DNA from 4 places in the Actinoplanes oblitus genome. Region 1 is predicted to be linked to each of the others. Evidence: riboswitches for the same ligand, from Rfam matches in the RefSeq annotation. Region 1 holds a riboswitch; each other region holds the start of a gene.
The links. Region 1 has a riboswitch for cobalamin ahead of cobN (cobaltochelatase subunit CobN). Riboswitches for the same ligand answer to the same signal wherever they lie in the genome.
Positions count from the first base shown of each region.

Region 2: it holds a riboswitch for cobalamin, as region 1 does, so the genes downstream of both, Actob_RS29225 (VWA domain-containing protein) here and cobN (cobaltochelatase subunit CobN) in region 1, are expected to answer to the same signal.
Region 3: it holds a riboswitch for cobalamin, as region 1 does, so the genes downstream of both, Actob_RS01060 (ABC transporter substrate-binding protein) here and cobN (cobaltochelatase subunit CobN) in region 1, are expected to answer to the same signal.
Region 4: it holds a riboswitch for cobalamin, as region 1 does, so the genes downstream of both, Actob_RS02310 (ribonucleoside-diphosphate reductase subunit alpha) here and cobN (cobaltochelatase subunit CobN) in region 1, are expected to answer to the same signal.

Region 1 covers NZ_CP126980.1:8,117,547-8,122,105, forward strand. Annotated here, with positions in the region: gene cobN (cobaltochelatase subunit CobN) at 1-2,381, opposite strand, end outside; cobalamin riboswitch at 2,417-2,536, opposite strand; gene Actob_RS36070 (precorrin-3B synthase) at 2,833-4,191, shown strand; gene Actob_RS36075 (precorrin-8X methylmutase) at 4,191-4,559, shown strand, end outside.
Region 2 covers NZ_CP126980.1:6,474,096-6,478,654, forward strand. Annotated here, with positions in the region: gene Actob_RS29225 (VWA domain-containing protein) at 1-1,566, opposite strand, end outside; cobalamin riboswitch at 1,554-1,732, opposite strand; gene Actob_RS29230 (VOC family protein) at 1,795-2,145, opposite strand; gene Actob_RS29235 (SRPBCC family protein) at 2,161-2,679, opposite strand; gene Actob_RS29240 (ArsR/SmtB family transcription factor) at 2,676-2,993, opposite strand; gene Actob_RS29245 (citrate synthase) at 3,128-4,411, opposite strand.
Region 3 covers NZ_CP126980.1:224,697-229,255, forward strand. Annotated here, with positions in the region: gene mqnE (aminofutalosine synthase MqnE) at 1-428, shown strand, start outside; gene Actob_RS01050 (hypothetical protein) at 438-863, shown strand; gene Actob_RS01055 (DUF4229 domain-containing protein) at 876-1,208, shown strand; cobalamin riboswitch at 1,419-1,553, shown strand; gene Actob_RS01060 (ABC transporter substrate-binding protein) at 1,641-2,570, shown strand; gene Actob_RS01065 (FecCD family ABC transporter permease) at 2,567-3,610, shown strand; gene Actob_RS01070 (ABC transporter ATP-binding protein) at 3,607-4,407, shown strand; gene fliQ (flagellar biosynthesis protein FliQ) at 4,528-4,559, shown strand, end outside.
Region 4 covers NZ_CP126980.1:506,413-510,971, reverse strand. Annotated here, with positions in the region: gene Actob_RS02315 (ribonucleotide-diphosphate reductase subunit beta) at 1-390, opposite strand, end outside; gene Actob_RS02310 (ribonucleoside-diphosphate reductase subunit alpha) at 390-2,756, opposite strand; cobalamin riboswitch at 2,883-3,089, opposite strand; gene Actob_RS02305 (DUF6346 domain-containing protein) at 3,142-3,738, opposite strand; gene Actob_RS02300 (hypothetical protein) at 3,757-4,559, opposite strand, start outside.

The DNA.
Region 1 (4,559 bases):
TCGACGGAGTAGAAGTTGCGGCCGGTGGGGAGGACGTTGATCAGGCCGCGGAGCGGGGAGCCGCTGGGGCCGGCCGGGACGTAGCCCCCGTCGAGGGCGTGCAGCACGTGGGTCAGCTCGTCGGTGGTGCGGGCCAGTCGCGGCACCACCTCGGTGGCCGCGAACTCCAGGACTCGCCGGACCGCTTCGTTGTCCGAGATCCCGGAGGTGTCGGCCGGCCAGCCCTTCTCCTCCATCGTGGTGATCAGTGCCCGGGCCTGAGCCTCGACGGCGTCGGTCTCCGCGGTGCTCGCGTCCTCGGTCAGCCCGAGCGCCTCCCGCAGGCCGGGCAGCGCCGCGACCTGGCCGGCCCACATCTGCCGGGCCCGGAGCATGGCGAGCACCAGGTTGATCCGGGCCTCGCCGGTCGGCGCCGCGCCGAGCACGTGCAGGCCGTCCCGGATCTGCACGTCCTTGACCTCACACAGCCATCCGTCGATGTGCATGATGAAGTCGTCGAACTCTTCGTCGTCCGGCCGATGCGCCTGGCCCAGGTCGTGGTCCATCTTGGCGGCCTGGATCAGCGTCCAGATCTGCGCCCGGATGGCCGGGAGCTTGGCCGGGTCCAGGGCGGCGATGTTCGCGTGCTCGTCGAGCAGCTGCTCGAGGCGGGCGATGTCCCCGTACGACTCGGCCCGCGCCATCGGCGGGATCAGGTGATCGACGAGCGTGGCGTGCGCCCGCCGCTTGGCCTGCGTGCCCTCCCCCGGGTCGTTGACCAGGAACGGGTAGATCAGCGGCAGGTCACCGAGGGCCGCGTCGGTGCCGTCGGACGCGGACATCCCCACGTTCTTGCCGGGCAGCCACTCCAGGTTGCCGTGCTTGCCGACGTGCACCACGGCGTGCGCGCCGAACTCGTCGGCCAGCCAGCGGTAGGCGGCCAGGTAGTGGTGGCTGGGCGGCAGGTCGGGGTCGTGGTAGATGGCGACCGGGTTGGCCCCGAAGCCGCGCGGCGGCTGCACCATGACGACGATGTTCTCGTCGCGCAGCGCGGCCAGCACGATGTCGCCGTCGTCGACGTACAGCTCACCGGGCGGCGGGCCCCAGTGCCGCTCGACGCTCTCCCGGAAGTCCTCGGGGAGGGTGTCGAACCAGGACGTGTACCTGGCTGCCGGAATCCGCACGGGATTTCCGGACAGCTGCTCCTCGGTCAGCCAGTCCGGGTCCTGACCGCCGGCCGCGATCAGCGTGTGGATCAGGCCGTCGCCGTCGTAGTCGATGAAGTTCCCGACTTTGTAGCCCCTGTCGCGCAGCGCCGCGAGCAGCGCGACAGTCGACGCCGGGGTGTCCAGCCCGACCGCGTTGCCGATCCGCGAGTGCTTGGTCGGATAGGCCGACAGCATCAGCGCGATCTTCCGCTCGGCCGGCGGGACGTGCCGGAGCCGGGCGTGCGCCACGGCGATCCCGGCCACCCGCGCCGCGCGCTCCGGGTCGGCGACGTAGACCGACAGCCCGTCCGGGTCGATCTCCTTGAACGAGAACGGCACCGTGATGATCCGGCCGTCGAACTCCGGGATCGCCACCTGGGTCGCGGCGTCGAGCGGGGTGAGGCCGTCGTCGCTGGCCTCCCAGGCGGTCCGCGAGCTGGTCAGGCAGAGACCCTGGAGGATCGGCACGTCCAGGTCGGCCAGCACGCCGACGTCCCAGGCCTCGTCGTCGCCGCCGGCGCTCGCGGTGGCGGGGCGGGTGCCGCCGGCCGCCAGGACGGTGACCACCAGGGCGTCCGCTGTGCGCAGCTCGGCGAGGAGCTCGGGCGGTGCGGTGCGCAGCGAGGCCGTGAAGATCGGGAGGGGGCGGCCGCCCTTGGCCTCGATGGCCTGGCAGAGCGCCTCGACGAAGGCGGTGTTGCCGGCCATGTGGTGGGCGCGGTAGTAGAGCACCGCGACCGTCGGAGCGGGCGCGGTCGTCTCGGCCGGGGTCCGCCGCAGGAGGCCCCACTGCGGGCTCTCGGTCGGCGGCGCGAAGCCGTTGCCGGTGAGCAGCACGGTGTCGGAGAGGAAGTCGTGCAGCGCGACGAGGTTGTCCGCACCGCCCTGCGCGAGGTAGGTGTGCGCGTCGGCGGCGATACCGGCCGGGATGGTGGAGAGCTTCATCAGGTCGGCGTCCGGCAGCATCTCGCCGCCCAGGACGACCACGGGGATGTCGCCGCCGAGCAGCGCGTCCAGCCCCTCCTCCCACGCGCGGCGGCCGCCGAGGATGCGGACCACCACCAGCTCCACCCCGTCGAGCAGGGCGGGCAGGTCGGCGACACCGGTGCGGGCCGGGTTGGCCAGCCGCCAGGCCGAGCCGCTGGCCCGGGCGCTGAGCAGGTCCGTGTCAGACGTCGACAGCAGCAGAAACACGCGTGCGCTCCCCCTCGGGGTCCGCGCCCCGGGTAGTAAGAGATCAACGGCGACCGGAGTTCCTGGCTCCCGGGCAGTGGCGCCCGGTGACAGTGGCGGGACCGCGCCGGACTCGCACCGGCTTCCTCCGCGGCGTCGCCGCTCGATTCACTTGTTCCGGTACACGCTATCGGACGGCCGGGGGCGGCTGGTCCGCGACGCCACTGAGGGTGCGGCCTGCCCGGTTTGTTCCCGCCGCGCCGCCCTCGCGCTCACCGCCCTGCCCCGCTCGCTCCGTCCCTGCCGCGCCTCCGCCGCGTCACGCTCACCGCGCCCATCTCGCCGTCATGCCGCGCCGGCTGCCCTTCGCTGCGCTGCTCGGCCGGAGTGGAGTGTGACGCCGCTGACGAAGTTGTGATGCTGCCGACCCGAGATGGCGTTGTTGTCGGCGGCCGCCCGTAGTATCCGGGCCGTGACAGCCCACCGACAGTCCGACACCGACGCCTGCCCCGGCGCGCTGCGGTTGCATGCCGCTGCCGACGGGCTGCTGGCGCGCGTCCGGCTGCCCGGTGGCCTGCTGACCGGCGCCCAGCTCGGCCTGCTCGGCGAGCTCGCGGAGGAGTTCGGCGACGGCCGCCTGGAGTTGACCTCCCGGGCAAATCTGCAGCTCAGAGCGCTGAAAGAGGGCGACGCCGCGCGGTTGGCCGATCGCTTGCGCGATGCGGGGCTGCTGCCGTCACCGACCCACGATTCGGTACGCAACATCGCCGCCCCACCACTCGCCGACGCCCGCGTGCGGGAGTTGGTGGCGGAGCTGGACGCCGCGATCCGCGCCGATCCGGAGCTGGCCCGGCTGCCCGGCAAGTTCCTGTTCGCGATCGGTGAGGTGCCGCTCGCGGCCGATGTCGCGGCGATCCCCGGTCCGGCGGGCGCGTTCGCGCTCCGGTTCGGCGGGCGCGACACCGGGCTGCGGGTGGATGCCGGCGCGGTGGTGCGGGCGCTGGTCGTGAGCGCGCACGCGTTCCTCGCCGAGCGGGAGGAGCAGCGGAGTGGCAAGGGTGCCGCGTGGCGGTTGCGGGAGCTGGCCGACGGGCCGGGGCGGGTCTCGGCGCGGGTCGTGGAAACGCTCGGTTTGGCGCCGGTGGCGGCGAGCCGGCCGGTCACCCTCAGCGGACCGCCGGGGGCGGCGGCCGGGGACGTGAACGCGGCGGTGCTGGTCGGCGTGGTGACCGATGGCGATCAGTGCGCGGCGGGGGCTTTGGTGCCCTTGGGGCGGCTCGAGGGCACCCAGACGAGAGTCTTGGCGGAGGCCAAGCGGCTGGTCGTCACGCCGTGGCGCGGTGTCCTGGTGCCCGGTCTCACCGCTGCCGAGGCGGCGTCCTGGACCGAGCGGCTGGCCGCGGCGGGGCTGGTGGTGACCGCGACGTCCCGGTGGACCGGGGTGACGGCCTGCGCGGGGCGGCCCGGGTGTGCGAAATCGCTGGCCGACGTGCGGTCCGACGCCGAGGCGGCGAGCCGGTTCGTGGCCGGGCTGCCGGTGCACTGGGTGGGCTGCGAGCGAGCGTGCGGGAGCCCGGCGGGCGCGCACGTGCGGGTCGAGGCGACCGGCGCCGGTTACGCGGTGACCCGCAGGTCCGCTGACGGCCTGCTGACCGAGAGCGCCCAGGCGGTCGATTCGCCGCTCCGGCAAGCCGAGGCGGCCCGCTCCGGACCGGAGACGGGACTCCCGGTGAACCGGCTGCCGGAGGCGGCGACCGACGGCACGGGACAGACGGTGACATTCCCGGTGGATCCGCTGGGGGACGTGGTGGCGGGGGCGAGGAGAGGCTGATGGATTACGAACGGGACGGCGCGGAGATCTATCGGCGGTCGTTCGCCACGATCCGGGCCGAGGCGGACCTGGGCGGCCTACCGGCCGACGTCGCGCGGGTGGTGGTTCGGATGATCCACGCGTGCGGGATGGTGGACCTGGTGCGGGATGTCCGGTTCAGCCCAGGTGTGGCGATCGCCGCGCGGAAGGCGCTGCTGGACGGGGCGCCGATCCTCTGTGACGCCGAGATGGTGGCTTCCGGGGTGACCCGCTCGCGGCTGCCCGCCGGGAACGACGTGGTCTGCATGTTGCGCGACCCCGGCGTACCGGAAATCGCCGCACGCATCGGGAACACCCGCAGCGCCGCGGCCCTCGATCTCTGGGGTGAC
Region 2 (4,559 bases), 1.6 Mb from region 1:
CCGTGGCTCGACGCCGAGCAGGCCACCGGCGCCGCCGGTGGCACGGCCGCGGCCGGTGGCGAGGGCACCGCGGTGCAGCGCGGCCCGGAGTGTGGCGGGCAGGTGCGGCGCGCCGGCCAGTTTGCCGACCGGCTTGCGGGAGCCGATGACCCGGCCCCGGCGGGCGTAGGCAGGGGACCGCTTGCCGGTGTGGCCACCGTCGCCCCGGGCGGCGATGCGCAGCGTGCGGGGCCGGAACGCGGCACCGGCCTGGGCGGGTGCCGCCGCCTGGCCGTCACCTGGCGCCGCGCCGGGACCCGAGTCCGGCGGGGTGCCGGCAGGCATCGGGGTGTCGGCGGCGGCCGGGGCGCCGCCCTGCGGACCGCCGGGCGGGCTGCCACCGCCGGGACCGCCGCCCGGGCCGCGGTCGTCCGGACCGCCGGGGTCACCGTCCGGACCGCCGTCCGGGTCGTCGTCCGGCCGCGGGTCGTCGGGGGTCTCGCCCGCGGCCTCCTCCCGGGCCTGCCGGTCGGCTTCGGCCAGGGCCTGGTCGAGTTTCTCCTCGTCGGTGCCGGGCGGGTCGAGCGGATCGGTCCGGCGGCGGTGCGGCAGGGCCAGGCGGGCCGCGTCGCGGACATCCTCGGCGGTGACCCGGTCGCGGCCGTGCCAGGCGGCCAGGGCGACGGCGCAGCGGGCCACCACGATGTCCGCGCGCATGCCGTCGACCCCGTAGGCCAGGCAGACCCGGGCGATACGGTCCAGTTCGGCGTCGGGCAGCACGACGGCCGGCAGGATGGCGCGGGCGGCGGCGATCCGGGCGGCGTACTCCCGCTCGTCGGCGGCGAAGCGGGCGGCGAACCCGGCCGGGTCCAGCTCGTACGCCAGGCGGCGGCGGACCACCTCGGCGCGCTGGGTGGCGTCGCGTGGGGCGGCGACCGTGACCACCAGGCCGAACCGGTCGACCAGCTGGGGGCGGGGTTCGCCCTCCTCCGGGTTCATCGTGCCGACCAGCAGGAAGCGCGCGGCGTGCTTGACCGAGACGCCGTCGCGCTCGACGTGGGCGCGGCCCATCGCGGCGGCGTCCAGGAGCAGGTCGACCAGGTGGTCCGGCAGGAGGTTGACCTCGTCGACGTAGAGCACACCGCGGTGGGCGGCGGCGAGCAGCCCCGGTTCGTACGCCTTGACGCCGTCGGCCAGGGCGCGCTGGATGTCGAGGGTACCGACGACCCGGTCCTCGGTGGCGCCGACCGGTAGCTCGACGAGGCTGGCCGGGCGGTGCGCGGCGGGGGTGTCGGCGGTGTGCGGGCCGTCCGGGCAGTCCGGGTCGGGCGCGGCCGGGTCGCAGGCGAAGCGGCAGCCACGGACCACCGTGACCGGTGGGAGCAGGGCGGCGAGGGCCCGGACGACGGTGCTCTTGGCGGTGCCCTTCTCGCCGCGGACCAGGACGCCGCCGACGGCCGGGGAGACCGAGGTCAGCAGCAGGGCGAGGCGTAGGTCGTCGAGGCCGACCACGGCGGAGAACGGGTACGGAGTCGTCACAGGGTGTTCCCTCCCGGCGGGTGTCCACGCCCGCGCGTCGGCTGTCACGAGCGGCCGGAGTCTCCTGACTCCCGGATCGCCGTTTCCCGCTCACCTTCCGGCCCGGCGGGCCGTGGCGTGCTGATCGCGTCAGCGGGTCGCTCCCCGGTCACAGTGGCGGGACCGTCCCGGATTCGCACCGGGTTCCTCCGCAACCGCTCGAGGTCCCATCTTTCCGACCGCGGGCCGGGCCCGTCAAACGACGACCAGCGAGATCACACCGGCCGCCCCGGGCCGTCAGACCGAGACCAGGCAGAGCACGTGCCCGTCGGGGTCGGTGAGCACCGCCTGCCGCTCGCCCCACGGCTGGTCCTCCGGCGCGTCGATCACGGTGGCCCCGGCCTTCTCCGCCGCGGCGGTCACCGCGTCGACGTCGTCCACCCGGAAGCTGATCGCCACCCCGGCCAGCCCCGAGGTCGGCGGCCGCCGGTGCAGCATCAGCTCGGTGGTCGTGCCGGGAACGGTGAGCGTCACGAGGTCCCCGAACGCCGACTTCTCGGCGAGACCGAACACCTCCTGATAGAGAGCCCGGCTCCGGGCCAGGTCCGCTACCGACACGATAAGGCGCTGAAGTCCGATTACGGTCATGATCGCGACCCTAGACTACTGATTCCGCCCGGCGAAGACGGCGGCGTAGTGGTCGCGCAGTCTCTCCCAGCCGTGGTTCATCGCGTCCCGGCCACGGATCGCGGTGACCTCCTCGCCCGCCAGCAACCTGCCCAGCACGTCCGCGCAGAGGTGCCAGCCGGCCGCGACCATCGCGTCCATGTCCCGATCGGCCAGCGTGTGCCGCAACGTCAGCCGGGTACCGCCCTCGGCCGGCTCCAGCTCCCAGCGCAGCAGGTCCTCGCCCCAGGTGTACTCCAGCAGGTGCGGCGGCTCGACCCGGCGCACCTGCGCGGGCAGCGCGGTGCGCTCGTCGCCGTCGGCCATGGTCAGGGTGGCGGGGCCGGTCTCGGTCAGCGGGCGCGAGGCGGTGAAGGGCGCCCAGCGGTCGAGCCGGTCCGGGTCGACCAGCGCGGGCCACACCTGCTCGGGCGGCTGGCGCAGCTCGCGGATGAAGATCAGGGTCCAGCGGTCGCCGTCGGCGACCACGCTGGCCTCGGTGAGCGGTCCGGTCACGGTTCCCCCTCCGATGTTGTCGACGCGAGATGTCTGTCCAGGGCGTCCAGGTGGCTTTCCCACAATTTCCGGTACGGCCGCAGCCACCCGTCCAGCGCCCGGAACGGCGCCGCCTCGAGGCGGTAGATCCGCTGCTGGGCCTGCGCGCGCACGGAGACCACGCCGGCCTCGCGCAGCACCCGCAGGTGTTTGGAGACCGCCGGCTGGCTCATGCCGAGCGCGCCGACCAGGTCGCTCACGCTCGCCTCGCGGGTCAGCAGCGCGTCGACGATGCGCCGGCGGGCCGGTTCGGCGAGCACCTCCAGGACGTCCACACCCCCAACATGCCGCTCCGGAAATATAACTGTCAAGGCATGTTCAGTGCCGAAAAACGCCCCACCGGAGAACCGGTGGGGCGCCGTTCGACAGTCCGGGTCGGGCTCCGCCTCCGAGTCCGCGCCGGACCCTCTCAGCGCTGCGACATCGGCACGAAGTCGCGCACCGGCGAGCCGGTGTAGATCTGCCGCGGGCGACCGATCTTGTTGGCCGGGTCGTGCATCATCTCCTGCCACTGGGCGATCCAGCCCGGCAGGCGACCGATCGCGAACAGCACCGTGAACATCTTCGTCGGGAAACCCATGGCCTTGTAGATCAGGCCGGTGTAGAAGTCGACGTTCGGGTACAGCTTGCGGGAGACGAAGTAGTCGTCGCGCAGTGCGATCTCCTCGAGCTGGAACGCGATGTCCAGCAGCGGGTCCGGCGTCTCCAGGGTCGAGAGCATCTCCTGGGCGGCCTTCTTGACGATGGCGGCGCGCGGGTCGTAATTCTTGTAGACCCGGTGGCCGAAGCCCATCAGCTTGACGCCCTTTTCCTTGTTCTTCACCCGGGTGACGAACGAGTTGACGTCGCCGCCGTCCTTGCGGATCTGCTCGAGCATCTCGAGGACCGCCGCGTTGGCGCCGCCGTGCAGCGGGCCGGACAGCGCGTTGATGCCGGCCGAGACCGAGGCGAACAGGTTCGCCTGGGCCGAGCCGACCAGCCGCACCGACGACGTGGAGCAGTTCTGCTCGTGGTCGGCGTGCAGGATGAACAGCATGTCGAGGATCTTCGCGACCTTGGGGTCGACGTCGTAGTTGACGGTCGGCAGGCCGAACGTCAGACGCAGGAAGTTCTCGACGTAGTCGAGCGAGTTGTCCGGGTACGGCAGCGGGTGGCCGATCGACTTCTTGTAGGCGTACGCCGCGATGGTCGGAAGTTTCGCCATCAGCCGGATCGCGGAGATCTCCACCTGCTCGTCGTCGAGCGGGTCGAGCGCGTCCTGGTAGAACGTGGACAGCGCGGTCACCGCCGAGGAGAGCACCGCCATCGGGTGCGCGTCGCGGGGGAAACCGGAGAAGAACGTCCGCATCTCCTCCTGCAGCAGCGTGTGCACCCGGATCTTGTCGGCGAAGTCGCGCAGCTGCGCCTCGGTCGGCAGCTCCCCCTTCATCAGCAGGTACGAGACCTCGAGGAAGGTCGACTTCTCGGCCAGCTGCTCGATCGGGTATCCGCGGTACCGCAGGATGCCGGCGTCACCGTCGATGTAGGTGATCGACGACGTGGTCGACGCGGTGTTGACGAAACCCTGGTCGAGGGTGACGTAACCGGTTTCCTTCAGCAGAGCACTGACGTCGATGCCGCCCGGACCGTCGACGGCCTCGCGCACACCCATCGACAATTGCCCGCCAGGGTGGTCGAGCTTGACATCCGTCATGTATTTCCCTCACTTCACCGGCAGATGTCCCAAAGATTTTGCCGTTCACCGTAAACCCTCAACCTGAATGGGTCATCAGGTGGCCACCCGTTGAGGCATTGGTCACCAGTCGGTATAGACCGTTGCGCCATAGATAATGATCGGTATA
Region 3 (4,559 bases), 1.9 Mb from region 1:
TCCCGCTGCGCTACCAGCACGACTTCCACGACTCGGCGGACGGCAAGGTCCGTAACCGGATCCAGGAGCGCACCACGATGGCCGCGCCGGCCGAGTCGCTCAAGACGTTCGCCGTCTCCCGGCTGCTCTTCGACAACGTGCCGCACGTGAAGTGCTTCTGGGTCATGCACGGCCTGTCCGTCGCCCAGCTCTCGCTGAACTTCGGCGCCGACGACCTGGACGGCTCGGTGGTGGAATACAAGATCACCCACGACGCCGACTCGTACGGCACGCCCAGCACCATGCACCGCGACGACCTGCTACACCTGATCTGGGATGCCGGATTCCAGCCGGTCGAGCGCAACACGCGGTACGAGGTCGTCCGGGAGTATGACAAGCCGGCCAGCCTCGCCGAGCGGCGCAGCGAGCCGCAGAAGGTCTGGGCCTAGGGTTTCCGGATGACTCAGCAGCGGAGCTCTCGCGGCCTGCGGCGCGACCCGGGCCCGGTGGAGACGGTCGGCGACCTGCTTGGCGCGGCGTTCGCCGGCCTGGTCGTCGGCATCGCCGTGGTGCTCGTCCTGGAGGGCGTGCTGGCGCTGACCCGGGTCGCGGACTTCGGCCGGACCAACGGCTGGCTGATCCTGATCCTGCCGACCTGGCTCTTCGTCGAGCAGTTCCGGGCCGCCGGCTTCGGCGCCGACCGGGTGCTGGCGGCCGCACTCGGCATCGGCTTCGGCGCGGCGGCCGGCATGACCGTCGCCGGCGTGGTCGCGCCGTACACTCCACCCCTGGTGAGCGGCGGCGCCGGCGCCGTGACCGCTACGGTCGTGTACTGCTTCGTCTGGTTCTACGGCCTCCGCTGGCTCCGCCAGCGGTCCGGCTGAGGGAGAGAGATCATGAGTCCCGCCGTCAAGTACACGTTGGGCCGCCTCGGCCTGTTCGTGGTGGTGTTCGCCGCGCTCTTCCCGCTGCCGCTGAACATCCTGGTGAAAGCGATGATCGCGTTCGTCGCCTCGGCCGGCTTCGCGTTCTTCCTGCTGCGCAAGTGGCGCGACCAGATGGCCGAGCAGCTCGGCTCGGCCGCCCAGCGCCGCGCCGCGGAGAAGGCTCGGCTGCGCTCCGCCCTGGCCGGTGACGACGTCGCTGCCGCGGCCGGGGACCGGGTCGCTGCCGCCGACGCGCAATCCGACACCGCGCCCGGCGAGAACAAGACCGAAGCCGACAAGTAAGAACCGCGGGCCGGCCCGGAGCACGAGCGAGGGCCGAAAGGGCCGCGAGAGCAAGACCGAAGCCGACAAGTACGAACCGAGGGTCGGCCCGGAGCAGGGGCGAGGGCCGAAAGGGCCGCGAGAAGAAGGCCGAGGCCGGAAAGAACCCGCCCGGAACCCGGAAACGCCGGCAAAACCGACGTGTCCGACGGAACAGACCCCGAGGTCGAGCAACCATCGCCCGCGCTCTGGGATAGCGTTTCAGAGACCGCGCCGCAGCGAAGCCGGTGGGAAACCGGAGCTGTCCCGCAACTGTGATCCCTCCATGTGAGGTCTAGCCAGGTCGCCTGGGAGCGGTCGCGAACCCACGCTCCCGGGGAGGGGCGTCTCGCAGGCGGCGGCCGTCCAGGCCCTGTCGGCGATGCACCACACCCGACCGACAGGAGGACCTCGATGAAGCGCGCGCTTCTCGCCGCCGCCACGGCGGCCACTCTGCTGCTCACCGGATGCGGCAGTGACGACAAGGCCGGCACGCCCGCCGAGCCGCAGGCCGGCCCGGCCGCCAGTTTCCCGGTCACGGTCGGCACGCTGACCCTGGACAAACGCCCCGAGAAGATCGTCTCGCTGAGTCCTACCGCCACCGAGATGCTGTTCGCGATCGGCGCCGGTCCGCAGGTCACCGCCGTCGACGACCAGTCCGACTACCCGGCGAGTGCCCCGAAGACCGACCTGTCCGGCTTCAAGCCGAACGCCGAGGCGATCGCCGCCAAGGACCCGGACCTGGTGGTGCTCTCCGGCGACGCCGACCAGATCGTCGCCCAGCTCGGCAAACTCAAGATCCCGGTGTTCCTGTCGCCGGCCGCGCAGACCCTTGACGACACCTACCGGGAGATCGCCGAGTTCGGCACGCTGACCGGGCACGGTACCGAGGCCACCAAGCTCAACGAGCAGATGAAGGCCGAGATCGATCAGCTGGTCAAGGCGGTGCCGGCACACGCCAAGCCGCTCAGCTACTACTACGAGCTGGGCCCGGAGCTGTACTCGGCCACTTCGAAGACCTTCATCGGCGGGGTGTTCGACCTGTTCGGGATGAAGAACGTCGCCGACCCCGCGGACGCCGACGGGAGCAAGGGCGGTTACCCGCAGCTCTCCGCGGAGGCACTGGTCAAGGCGAACCCGGACACCGTCTTCCTGGCCGACACGCAGTGCTGCAAGCAGACCGTCGGCACGGTCAAGGCGCGTACCGGCTGGTCCTCGATCACGGCGGTGCGCAAGGCGCAGATCTACCCGCTGGACGACGACATCGCCTCGCGCTGGGGTCCGCGTACCGTGAATCTCGTGAAGGCCGTGGCCGACGCGGTCCGCACGATTCCCGCCTCATGAGGCCGGCCGGGCTTCGCCCGGCCTGGCTGGCGGCCGGTGTGCTGGCCGTGCTGGTCGCGGTCACCGCCGGTCTGGCCTTCGGCTCGGTCGCGCTGCCGCCCGGCGCGGTAGCGGCCGAGCTGCTCAACCTGATTCCCGGGGTGGATCTGCACAGCGGCCTGACCGAGCGCGAGGTCGCGATCCTCACCGAGCTCCGGCTGCCCCGGGTGGTGCTCGGACTGCTGGTCGGCGCGATGCTGGCCCTGGCCGGGGCGGCCTATCAGGGTGCGTTCCGCAACCCGCTGGCCGATCCGCACCTGCTCGGCGTCGCGGCCGGGGCCGGGCTCGGGGTGACCGCGGTGATCGTGCTGCGCCCGGCCGCCGACGCGACGGCCGGGCTGCCGATCGGCGTACCGGTGGCGGCCTTTCTCGGCGCCCTGGTCGCGGTCGCGCTGACCTGGCTTCTCGGCGCCGCCGGTGGCCGTGATCGATCACCCGGCGCGTTGATCCTGGCCGGGGTCGCGGTCTCCGCGTTCCTCTCCGCGATACAGACCTATCTGCTGCAACGCCATGTGGAGTCGCTGCGCGAGGTGTACTCCTGGCTGCTCGGCCGCCTGGGCACGGCCGGCTGGCACGACGTCCTGACCGTCCTGCCCTACACCGTCCTGACCGCCGCGATCGTGCTGGCCCAGCGCCGCGAACTCGACGTGCTCACCGTCGGTGACGAGGAGGCCGCCAGCCTCGGCCTGCATCCGCAGCGCAGCCGCTATCTGCTGATCGTCGCGGCCTCGCTGGGCACCGCCGCGGCGGTCTCCGTCTCCGGCTTGATCGGTTTCGTCGGTATCATCGTCCCGCACACGTTGCGCCTGCTCAGCGGGCCCAGTTACCGCTCGCTGCTGCCGCTGTCGCTGCTGTTCGGCGCGGCCTTCCTGACCCTGACCGACCTGCTGGCCCGGGTGGCCGGCGGTGCCGCGGAGATCCCGATCGGCGTGGTGACCGCGTTCCTCGGCGCGCCGTTCTTCATCGTCGTCCTGCGCACCAGCCGCGGGGTGACGACATGACCGATTCCGGTCCGGGCCGGCGGCCGGGCCCGGCGATCCTGGTGGCCGATCTGACGGTACGCCTGGACCACGCCCTCATCGTCGACGGCGTCGACCTGGAGGTGGCCGAGGGCGAGTGGGTCACCGTGATCGGTCCGAACGGCGCCGGCAAGTCCACCGCCCTGCGCGCCGTGGCCGGCCTGCTCCCGTTCCAGGGCACCGTCCGCCTGCACGGCCGCCCGGTCGACGAACTGCACCGCCGGGAGCGCGCCAAGACCGTCGCGGTGGTCGTCCAGAACCCGGTGGTCCCGCCCGCGATGACCGTCTTCGACTACGTGCTGCTGGGCCGCACGCCGTACATCGCGCCGCTCGGCCGGGAATCCGCCACCGACCTGGCGGTGGTCGACGAGGAATTGGCCGTGCTCGACCTGCTGCCGTTCGCCACCCGCCGCCTGGACACCCTCTCCGGCGGCGAGCGCCAGCGGGTGTTCCTGGCCCGTGCGCTGGCCCAGGGCGCCGAGATCCTGCTGCTGGACGAGCCGACCAGTGCCCTGGACATCGGCCACCAGCAGGAGGTCCTCGAACTGGTCGATCGCCTGCGCGCGGAACGCTCGCTCACCGTGCTGGCCACCATGCACGACCTTTCCACGGCCGGCGAGTACGCCGACCGGATGGTCCTGCTGTCCGCCGGCCGGGTGGCCGCCGCCGGCACCCCCGCCGAGGTGCTCACCGAGAAGAACCTCGCCGAGCACTACCGGGTCCAGGTCCGGATCATCCCGGGTGATCGTGGGCCCTTGGTGGTCGCCGTCCGCCGGTGAGCCGGGCTGCGCGGCAGCGGGGGCGGTGACCTGAGGTTTCCTGTGCGGGTGAACCGAATGGCAACCGTGGTGTAACCGGTCTGCACTCGGCGGGCCGGGGTTTCGCCCGAAGTGTGGGGTATGACCGACACGATGGTGGTTGAGCTGGGGCT
Region 4 (4,559 bases), 2.2 Mb from region 1:
CGGGATGTTCTCCACCGCCGCGAACGCCTCGAACCGTTCCCGCTCATCCGGCACGTAGGTGTCCAGCAGGTTCAGATAGAACTGGACGTGCACGGCCTCCTCGAACAATTGCCGGGACAGGTAAAGCCGGCCCTCCGGCGAGTTGATGTGCTGGTACAGATTGAGCACCAGGTTGTTCGCGACGATGGTGTCACCGGTGGCGAAGAACGCGACCAGCCGGCTCACCAGGTGTTTCTCCGCGTCCGACAGCACCGCCAGGTCGGCCAGGTCGGCGTGCAGGTCGACCTCCTCGACCGTCCAGGTGTTCTTGATGGCGTCCTTGAACCGGTCGAAGAAGTGCGGATACTTCATCGGCCGCAGGGTCAGGTCCATTCCGGGGTCGAGCAACATCACTGGCACGCCTCACACGATTCGGGGTTTTCCAGGGAGCAGGCCAGCGCCTCGGCGTCGCCGATGGTCACCAGGGCGGGCACCGCCACGGTGGCCTGCTGGATGCGCGTCGCCGGCCGCGAGCGCAGGTAGTACGACGTCTTCAGCCCGGACTTCCAGGCATAGAGGTACATCGACGACAGCTTGCCGATGGTCGGCGCCGCCAGGAACAGGTTCAGCGACTGGGACTGGTCGATGAACGGCGCCCGCGCGGCGGCCAGGTCGATCAGGGCACGCTGGGGCAGCTCCCACGCGGTCCGGAAGATCTCCCGCACGTCGGCCGGCAGCGCGGCGATCTCCTGCACCGATCCCTCGGCCCGCTTGATCTGCTCCCGGACACCCGCGTTCCACAGGCCACGGGACTTCAGCTCGCGTACCAGATAGGTGTTGATCTGCAGGAACTCGCCGGACATGGTCTCGCGCTTGAACAGGTTGGAGACCTGCGGCTCGATGCACTCGTAGCAGCCGGCGATGGACGCGATGGTCGCGGTCGGGGCGATCGCGATCAGCAGCGAGTTGCGCAGGCCGTGCGCCGCGATCCGCTCCTTGACGGCGGCCCACCGCGCGTCCTGGCTGACGGTCGCCCCCCAGAGCTCCGGGTGCAGCTGCCCGCGGGCGGCCCGCGTCTCGGCGAACGACGGGTGCGGCCCGAACTCGGCGGCTAGCCCTGCCGACGTCTCCAGCGCGGTCAGGAAGATCTCCTCCTGGACCCGGGTGGAGAGTTCCTTCGCCTCGGCCGAGTCGAACGGCAGCCGCAGCGTGAAGAACGCGTCCTGCAGCCCCATCAGCCCGAGACCGACCGGGCGCCAGCGCGGGTTCGACGCGGCCGCCTGCCGCGACGGGTAGTAGTTGATGTCGATCACCCGGTCCAGGAAGACCACAGCGGTGCGCACGGTCTCCCGCAGCCGCTCCCAGTCCACCCCGCCGGCGGTGGTGTGCGCGCCCAGGTTGATCGAGCCGAGGTTGCAGACGGCCGTCTCGTCGTCGCTGTTCACCTCGAGGATCTCGGTGCACAGGTTGGACAGGTGAATGGTGTTGCCCGGCGCGCCGGTCTGGTTGGACAGCGCGTTCGACCGATCCTTGAACGTCATCCAGCCATTGCCGGTCTGCGCCAGCGTCCGCATCATCCGCCCGTAGAGGTCCCGAGCCTTGACCGTTTTAACTGCTTTCCCAGACGCTTTTCGGTACGCGTCGGCGAACGCCTCCCCGAACAGATCCGGCAATTCCGGAGCGTCCGACGGATCGATCAGGTGCCAGTCCTCGTCGGCTTCGACCCGGCGCATGAACTCGTCCGGGATCCAGTTGGCCAGATTCAGATTATGCGTACGCCGGGACTCCTCTCCCGTGTTGTCCCGCAGCTCCAGGAACTCCTCGATGTCCGGGTGCCACGGCTCCAGGTAGACGCAGGCCGCGCCCTTGCGCCGGCCACCCTGGTTGACGGCGGCGACCCCGGCGTCCAACGTCTTCAGGAACGGGACGATGCCGTTGGACCTGCCGTTGGTGCCCCGGATCAGGGCGCCCCGGCCGCGGACCCGGGACCAGGCGATGCCGATGCCGCCGGAGAACTTCGACAGCTTGGCGACCTGGTGGTACCGCTCGTAGATCGAGTCCAGCTCGTCCTTCGGCGAGTCGACCAGGAAGCAGCTCGACATCTGGGTGTGCCGGGTGCCCGAGTTGAACAGCGTGGGCGAGCTGGGCAGGTAGGCGAGGCTCGACATCAGGCGGTAGAAGCCGATCGCCTCGTCCGGGTTGGCCGACAGGCCACAGGCGACGCGGAGCAGCCAGTACTGCGGGGTCTCGATCGGGATGCGCTTGGTCGGGTGGCGCAGGAGGTAGCGGTCGGCGACGGTGCGCAGGCCGAAGTACTCGAAGCGGAGATCCGCGCTCAGGTCGATCGCCGCGTCCAGCTCGGCACCGAACTTCGTGACGAAGGCGAGGGTGTCGTCGCCGATCAGGCCCTGTTCGTGCCCGAGCGCGATGGACTCGCCGAAGCTGGTGACGCCCTGCTCGCGGACCTCCTGCGACACCAGGTCGATGAGCAGGCGGGCGGCCAGCTTGGAATACTGCGGCTCCTCGCCGATCAGCTCGGCCGCCGTCTGGATGGAGAGCTTGTCCAGCTCCTCCGTGGTGGCGCCGTCGTAGAGACCGCTGATCGTCTTGGTGGCCACCCGCAGCGGGTCGACCTCGTCCAGCCCGGCGGTCCACCGCTCCACCGCCGCGACGATCCGGTTCAGGTCCACCGGCACCAGCTCGCCGTCGCGCTTGCGTACCCGCATCACCTGGCGGCGCTGGTCCGGGACTGTCGTCTTTTCCGGCGTGAGCGTCATGGCCCTCTTCCCTCGCGAGTCAACACGGCCGGAGCACGCGCGGGAAGACACCAGCCTCCGGGCATGCGGGCATGCGCGGAGCACGAGGCGTCGGCCGTCCCACGCGGCCTTCGACCGCCGCACACGGTCGCGTGCGGCGCGCTGGCAGGTCTTCGGACTCGCGGGCGCATCGCTCATGCCTACTGGCCGTCGCTTCCCAGGCCTCCCCGGCCCAGTGCTTCATGACGGCGGTCGTTCCCACTCACCGCTGCGGGGCAGTCCCGGTCTCACACCGGATTCCCTCTTGCCTCGGCCGCTCCGGGGAGCGGCCGAACCAGCTGCGATCGCAGACTATATATGGGTACGCCACACGCAGCGCAACGCCACATGGTGTGTCGCGCGCCCCTCACGGACGTTGCCGACGGCGGAACAGCCTCCGCATCCCCTCCCAAACGAGGGCGACAACGAAGAGGACGGGAATCAGGCCGGCGCCGAAGATCACCACGCCGATGAAGGTGACCCACCCACGATCGGGTACCTCGGCACGGGAATACCCGACACGGCCCCGGCTGCCCGGGTTCTCGCCGATCGTGAAGGTGTCACCGGGTTTCTCGTCAGTGAAGAAACCCGGCTTGTCGATCTTCACGGAGGACCTTCCACTCCATCCGATCGACACGGTGCAGACGTTGTAATAGCCGAATCCACTCAGACTGACGGGCCCGCGACGCTCGCAGCGCTCGACCGTGGCCACCCCGGTCCGATCAGCGTCGGCGAAGTCGGCACCGGTGAAGCGGGAGACGGTCATCGCGGTGGCTATCAGCAGGAATGAGACGGCCAAGAGACCAAGAGCCAACAGGACAGTGCGCAACCACGCGAGAGGCCCATACTCGACCGCCTCCGCCGCCTTCCGCGCAGCACGCGACCGGGCACGGTTGGCCTCGGCTTCCGCCAGGATCTCCGCCATGCGGCGCTTGCGGTAGGCCGCGCGGTTCTCATCAGTCATCACGCACCCCTTTGCACCTCATTGCGGAATTTCAATGTGCGGTTGCGCCGATCCGCCTTTGCGAATCGCATCTCCGGTGGCACTACCGTTCTGGAGGCTGTTGCCCTTGATTCCTTCTCGCAGGGCATCCACGGCGACCTTTGCTTTCGTACCGTAGACGGCTTCGTCGGCCTGGTCGAACGCCCGGTATGCCGCCTTGAACGCGGCCCGAGCGCCCTCACTGTCCGCGAGATAACCGTCCGCCTCGGCCAGCTTGGCCGAGTTCAGGAACACCGACCCGAAGACGGCATCGTCCATGAGGGTTCTGACCCGGGAACAGACCGCCGCCACCATCGGAAGTTTGCCGCCGAGCTCGGCGATGGCCTCGGTGAGTCGCTGCAGAACCCGGGTGATCCGTCCGGTGTATTTGGCGACCAGCAGCGCAACTTCGGCCAGAACCTTGGGAATCGTCACGACCAGCAGTGCCTGCACCGCCTTCGAGATCGCCGCGCCGACGACCTCCGCGATCAGGTCACGTACGGTGTTGCGCACCACACCCACGATCGACCCGGCGATCAGCGTGGCCTCCGACATGGCGCCGGCCACCTCGCCGAGCGCGAGCACGGCATCAGCCATTCCCGCTGCTTTCGCGCGGTACGTGGTGATTGCCTCCGCTTCCCAGGACGCCGTGTTGGAAGCGACCTGGCCTGCGAAGAACTCCACCGTCTTGTAGGTACGGATTCGCATCTCGCGCCAGGTCGTCGCGTGACCCTCGATCTCTTTCGGGTCGCCGGCCAACCAGTCCAACGGCTGGCGCAGAAGTTCGAGATGTTCCATCAGCC